Regions from separate parts of the Glutamicibacter sp. NPDC090743 genome, predicted to be linked through region 2. Evidence: predicted binding sites of a transcription regulator. Region 2 holds the regulator's gene; each other region holds the start of a gene.

Region 1 (2,268 bases), on a different contig from region 2:
GTCTTTAGCCGTCCAGATCCCCAAGCCGCGCAGCCGTTTGGTCAGCCTGGGGCCGATGCCCCACACCTCAACTACCGGTAGACGCGCCAGCAGGTTCTCGGTGGTCTGTGCTGGGGCACGATCCCACACGCACACCCCGCCCAGTTCTTTGATGTGTTTGGCGGTCTTGTTCGCCATTTTCGCCAGCGTCTTGGACTTGGCGATCCCCACGCAGACGGGCAACCCGGTCAGCCGGAGCACCTCAGCCTTGATCTGCTCTCCCAGGGCTTGCAGCTCATCCAGGGTGCCGGACACGCCCAGGAACGCCTCGTCAATGGAATAGACCTCCACCCAAGCCGAAAAGCGGCCCAGCAGTTTCATCACGCGGGCTGACATTTCCCCGTACAGCTCGTAATTAGAGGACTTCGCAACCAGCCCGAGGCGGTCAGCGTCGGCCGCGAGCTTGAACCACGGCGCACCCATCTCAATGCCTAAGGTTTTGGCTTCGCTGCTGCGTGCGACCGCGCAGCCGTCGTTATTGGACAGCACGATCACCGGGCGGGCTTCGAGCTTCGGGTCAAAGACCCGTTCGCAGGAGACATAGAAGCTGTTCACATCAACGTGAGCGATGTATTCGCCCCGCTGTGACGGGTCGGGGGAGTCTAGAGGTGATGGAGGCATGTGGTGGCCACACCCCAAATCCTAAAATCCGATAGTTCCGCCACGCGCAGATCAGGGTAGTCCGGGTTTTCCGCTTTCAACACCACTCCGGCAGGGCCGGTAGAGAGACGTTTGACGGTCATCTCCCCGTCGATCACGGCAATCACCACGTGCCCATCGCGTGGCTGCACGGAGCGGTCCACGATCAGCTCATCCCCATCACTGATCCCTGCGCCCCGCATCGACTCACCAGACACCCGAACAATGAACGTCGAGACCTGATCCCGGAGCAGCATCTCGGAGAGATCAATCTTCGTATCGGAATAGTCCTGGGCTGGCGAAGGGTAGCCCGCCGGGACACGGTCCAGAGCCATAGCGACCACCCGTTGCGGCGGGGGCGCTAGCTCACAAACTTGTATTCGATCAATCTTCATTACATCACCTAATCTTAGTACATATATTCTAACTCTTGAGTGTAGGGGAGAACGTCGACAAGTAAGGGCCGTGCGTTACCGTATGCCGCTTATCGGATCGCTGTTTAGCCACTGGAATGTCGGCTCCCTCTGGCAAGCTTGGAGAACATCGACAAGAAATGGGGCGCTGGTGACCACGGAATCTATCAAGTTCATGCTGCAGGATATTGAGACAAAGTATGAGGAACGAGCTGACTCTCCAGAGTTCGTGCGTCTTTATAAAGGCTCCCGACGGGAGCATATGTTTGCCGTGCTTCATGAGGAGCTGAATCAGCATTTTGATGCGATCAACGGACGCGCAGAAACAACCGGTCATTACTGGGCTGATAACAGCAGAGCCATGCTCGATTTATTGAAGGACCTAAAGAATGACCTCTATACCCTAAAGCGTGCAGGAGTAGACATCACTTTGCATGCCGCATACCAGAACGCCATTGAGCGTTGCAGGCCTTGGCTCTCCTACAGTGGTGGCAGTGCTGTCCCGGAAGGTTTCGAACCGATCGAAATCATCAAGTATGAACCTGTTTTTACGGAGAATGCTTTGGTCGAACTTAAAAAACAGCAAGAGCCCATCGAGCCTAAGATGATCGGCAAAGGTTCCTACGCTCATGTCTACTCCTACGTCGATCCTGATTACGGCATCAAATTTGCCATTAAAAGGGCCAACCGAGATGCGGAAGAAAGAGACCTACTCCGTTTCCGCAAGGAATTCGACGTGATGAAGAACCTCAGCTTCCCCTACATTCTTGAGGTCTACAAGTACGACGAATCACGCAACGAATATCGAATGGAACATTGTGATGCAACGCTGCGTCAGTACATCTCCCAACGCAACAACAACTTGCATTTTTCAACCCGGAAACGGATAGCCCTGCAGTTCCTTTACGGTATGAGCTACATCCATAGCCAAAAACTATTGCATCGCGATATCAGCCTGCAAAATGTTCTGATGAAGGTGTACGAAAGCGGTGCAGTCTTGGTCAAGCTCTCGGACTTCGGCCTGGTCAAAGAGCAAGAATCCACCTTTACCCGTGCTCATACGGAAATGCGTGGGACCATCCTTGACCCGACCCTGGATAAATTTCGAGACTACAGTGTTCTGAACGAGATCTACGCAATTGGCCATGTTCTCTCCTTCATCTTCACTGGACGTCAA
Region 2 (2,268 bases):
TACCGGTTCAACGTTGCCGCCGCCTTGGCCACCTCTTGGGCAATGGCGTCGACGACTGTCGGTGGCAACGGATGGGTGTTCTCGTTGACATTCAGCTGAATGGGCACGTCGATTTGTGGTGCGCCATAAGGGGATAGCCCGCGGAGATTCTCACGCAAGGGCAGCTGACTCAAAAGTTCACTGCGGTCATTCACGCATCAAGTCTACGTGCGCAGCGCGCCTGCCGGTGAATCCGCTACGGCAGCAGGTAACAAACTCGAAGCAGGCTGGAGAAGCTAGCCGGCAAGGACCGGAATCGAGAGGGTTTCGCCAACCTGGATTTCGCTGCTGGTCAGGGCATTGAGTTCGGCGATGTGGCCCACTGCCGAGGTCACGTCGTAACCGGTGGCGTAATCCCTGGCCAGGCTCCACAGCGTATCTCCTGGAATAACGGTGACATCAACGGTTCCGACTCCAACAGGAGTATCGGCTGCGGCATGCGCGTCAGAGGCAAACATGGAGATGAAGAAAGCTGCGGCGATGGTGAGTGCGAAAATGGGCATACCTACAAGCACGGCCCATCCGCGACGGTTGATGCGGATCTTCAGTGGTGCCTGGGTCTGATTTGAGTCAAGTGCGACGGTTGCCATGACTTTGTCTCCTCAAGAAATTCAAGTGATGCGAATTTGTATTCGAAAGCGTAGATTCGAAAACTTGTTCGAACCTCGTATATCTGTTCTAACAGAGGTTTGCGGAACTTGTCCAGAAGTTTTCGAACAAATCTTTGAAAGAAGCTCGCTTATCTACTAAGATTTCGAAGTAGACGAGCAATGAAAACATCTCACCATCTAGCGCCGACAGTTTGGGCTTACGAACTTTCGAATGATTGCTAGGGAAGGCAAAATCTCATGTCAGCTTCACAACGCACTCCCCGATCGAATGCACGTTCGCTGACGATTCGCCAAAAGAAGATCCTGGAGACGATCCAGCGGTCAATCGGCAAGAACGGTTATCCACCATCGATGCGTGAGATTGGTGACGCAGTGGGGCTCAAGAGCCTTTCGAGCGTCACCCACCAGCTGAGCCAGCTGGAAAAGCTCGGCTATATCCGTCGAGATCCACGCCGTCCGCGCGCAATGGAAATCCTGCTGCCTCTGCAGCTGGCCGAAGACGCCGAGAAGGCCGAAGTTTCGAAGCCGGTCGAGCCAGATGCCAGCGAAGACGCCAAGATCATTGAATTGAGCACTTCCGCTGACACCACCATGGTTCCCCTGGTTGGCCGTATCGCTGCCGGCGGTCCGATCCTTGCCGAACAGTCCGTCGAAGATGTTTTCTCGTTGCCTCGTCAGCTCGTAGGCCACGGCGAACTGTTCATGCTCAAGGTTTCCGGCGATTCAATGGTTGACGCTGCGATTTGCGATGGCGACTGGGTAGTTGTCCGCCGCCAGCAGACGGCGGACAACGGCGACATCGTAGCTGCCCTGCTCGATGAAGAAGCCACGGTAAAGACTTTCCGGCAGCGTGACGGGCATACCTGGCTGCTTCCGCAGAACTCGCGCTACGAACCAATTTTGGGTGATGCCGCAACGATCATGGGACGCGTCGTCTCGGTGATGCGCTCGCTCTAGAATACGTACGGTCATTGCGCTGGTGCTTGGCACCAGCGCAATTCTCGTTTAACCCGCTATTGGCCGGCGTTCAACTCGAATTGAGCGGCCGCCGAGAAGATCATCCAGCGTTGGATTGCCGCCGAAAGCCGGCGTGGTTCCTGGTCAGCCAGATGGCGCGCCGTTGCCATGACCAGCCTCCTGGCCTGCTCCCGGCTCCGGGCTTCCAAGCGGACATCATTACCGGCGAGGGCCAGATATCGGCAGAGTATCCCCGCGAACAGGTTGCCGTCTCCCCCGCTGTTGAACGAGAGGACCCCGGCAGCAGTTGACAGCGATTTCGTGGTGGCATCGATCAGTACTTTAGCGTGAGCCAGATCAGCAGGCTCGCCAAGCTCAAGCAATGCCCCGAGCACCAGGCCCTGGTTATAGGTGTAGACCGCTGGTTCCACGGCGTGTCCCTGCGTGGTCAACCGAAGTCCGTCCAGATACAGTCCTCGCTCCACGCTGAACAGACTCTTTTCCAGCCACTGGAGAAGCTCTCGCGCGGTCTCTTTCTCCCCGGTACGGGCAAAGAACAGTGCCGCCGGCGCGTTGGCTGGCGTGTTCTTGAAATCCCGCTTTCTGGACCAGTACAGGCCGCCGTCCAGCACCCCATCCATGCCGGCATGGAGCTGCCGTC
Region 3 (2,268 bases), on a different contig from region 2:
CCGAAGGCCGGCCCGCTGCTTATCCACGCAGCGGGCCGGCTTTTCCGTGCCGCTACACGCTGCCGGCCCAGCGGAGATGGCAGGGCCACAGCAACCATGGCCTCAAGCAAAACAAGGGCCTGGCCTCGAACTTGATCGAGAACAGGCCCTTGGATCTTGGCTCGCTACGGAACCCGCGCGGTCCACTGCGCGGTAGCGAATTTGGCCTCGGCCAATTCCTTCGCCGCCAGACGGGATTCGGCATCCAGCTGCGCCGGCTTGGCCCCGGTGCGCTTGGCGAAGGTGTCCATCATGACGTTGATGATCTCCATGCGATCCAGCTTTGTCTGCGACTTCAGCGGATCCACACGCTTGACCGCTGAGGTGATGCCCTTGTCGGAGATCTTCTCCCGGCCAATGCGCAGCACCTGGGTCATCTTCTCCGCGTCGATGTCGTAGCTCATCGTGACGTGGTGCAGCATCGCACCGTTGGCCAGGCGCTTTTGCGCTGCGCCGCCGATCTTGCCGGCAGGGGTCGCGATGTCGTTCAGCGGCTTGTAGTACGCTTCCAGGCCGATGCTTTCCAGCGCTTCCATCACCCAGGCGTCCAGGTACGGGTAGGAATCGGCAAAGCTCATGCCGTCCACCAGGGATTCAGGAGCGTAGAGCGAGTAGGTAATGCAGTTGCCAGCTTCCATGAACATCGCGCCGCCTCCGGAAATGCGGCGAACCACCTGGATGCCGTGCTTTTCGGCTTGCTCCATGTCCACTTCGTTCTTCAGCGACTGGAAGGAGCCGATCACGACGGCGCCTTCGCTCCAGTCCCAGAAGCGGATGGTCGGCTTGCGGGTCCCCTTGGCGATTTGCCGGGTCAGCACCTCATCCAGCGCCACTTGCTCGGTGATTGGAATGATCTCCGGGCCCAAGACTTCCCACTCGTGGTCTTCCCACTTGGTGGCGTGTCCCAGCGCGCGGCGGACGACGCGCGCGATGGCGTCTTCGTCAAAACCGAACATCACTGCGCCTTCACGCAGATTGTCGGTTACCGCATTGCGTATGGTGCTGTGGCTGGCGTCCGCTGGCAAACCGCGTAGCGCATCATTCAAGTCATCGAGTGCATCATCTGGTTCCAGGAAGAAGTCGCCATTCAATGACACTTCGGTGATCACGCCATCGGAAGTATCCAGATCTACAACGACTAATTTGCCACCGACTACCTTGTATTCACCATGATGCTTCATGGTTTCATTCTATCCCCGGCTGCCCACTAGTCGAATCCACGCGCCCCCGGATTCGGTGGTTCGCAGTGGCAACATTCGACGCCGGATAATAATCGAATAAATATTCGAGAATACTTCCACATTCCTCGGATTTCCGGGCCAAACTGTCTGTTGCCGGCAGGATAATTAACTATGGCTATACCCGATTTCATCCATGACGACGATGATGAACATCGTCTACCGTTGCCCCCAGCTGGCACTCGCACAGAATCCCACAAGGATTCGTTATTCAGCGACCATCTCGAACATCACCTGTTCCATGGTCCGCTGAAGCAATTGGCAGATGAGCTCTACGACGCGGGCCCGCTCAATGGCCCCGACGACGCCCTCGAACGGCTGAAGAAGATCCAACGCATTCAGAGCACCCTCGATGCAATGACATCTGTGCTGCTGGCCGATTCAGTAGAACAAGTCAGTGAATCATTTGCCGATATGATCGCCACCGCGGGGACCGCTACCGAGGAGGAGGAACGCGAGGCTCGGAAAAGTGCTCAATACTATGGCGTTGACCGCGGCAGTGACCAGGTCATCAACTCCAACTTCATCGCAGAAGCGGCTGTCGCGCTGCGTGAGACCCCCCGCATGGTATTCAAGCGGATGTTCTATGCCAAGGGTCTTCGCTACGCCTGCAAGGAAACTCTCACGGCTCTGGCTGCCGGAGAGATCACGCCCAAGGCAGCGCATGACATCGTGAAGTATTCGCAGGACTTGCTCCCCGAACAAATCATGCAGATGCAACGCGTGCTGTTGCCCATGGCGAAGACCGCGTCTGATGACGCGATATACCAACGCGCACGCCGGTTCCATGACAGGATGTGCCCGGAGGCCGCCGAACAAAGGTACAAGAAGTCTGAAAAGAATCGCAAGCTCACGCTGTGGGATAACGAAAATGGCATGTCCACCCTCAAGTACTACAACAGTGCCGCAGTGATTCATTCCATCAAGAACTCCGTGAAGTGGCTAGCTGATCAGCATAACGATCCGCAGGATCCCCGTACCCGGGAGCAAA

Evidence for each region. Region 2 encodes LexA, which represses DNA repair genes until DNA is damaged. Its sites were predicted from a motif close to TCGAACANNTGTTCGA; they were not measured.
Region 1: the regulator LexA is predicted to act here: its motif matches at 1,089-1,104, upstream of ACIQTS_RS17000 (LexA family protein).
Region 3: the regulator LexA is predicted to act here: its motif matches at 1,313-1,328, upstream of ACIQTS_RS09740 (DUF222 domain-containing protein).

Annotation. Positions count from the first base shown of each region.
Region 1 covers NZ_JBIVXE010000009.1:67,670-69,937, reverse strand. Annotated here, with positions in the region: gene ACIQTS_RS17005 (Y-family DNA polymerase) at 1-660, opposite strand, end outside; gene ACIQTS_RS17000 (LexA family protein) at 642-1,013, opposite strand; gene ACIQTS_RS16995 (protein kinase family protein) at 1,144-2,268, shown strand, end outside.
Region 2 covers NZ_JBIVXE010000003.1:43,456-45,723, forward strand. Annotated here, with positions in the region: gene ACIQTS_RS06650 (histidinol-phosphate transaminase) at 1-194, opposite strand, end outside; gene ACIQTS_RS06655 (LysM peptidoglycan-binding domain-containing protein) at 276-629, opposite strand; gene lexA (transcriptional repressor LexA) at 888-1,607, shown strand; gene ACIQTS_RS06665 (glycoside hydrolase family 76 protein) at 1,664-2,268, opposite strand, start outside.
Region 3 covers NZ_JBIVXE010000004.1:210,132-212,399, reverse strand. Annotated here, with positions in the region: gene ACIQTS_RS09745 (biotin/lipoate A/B protein ligase family protein) at 165-1,220, opposite strand; gene ACIQTS_RS09740 (DUF222 domain-containing protein) at 1,392-2,268, shown strand, end outside.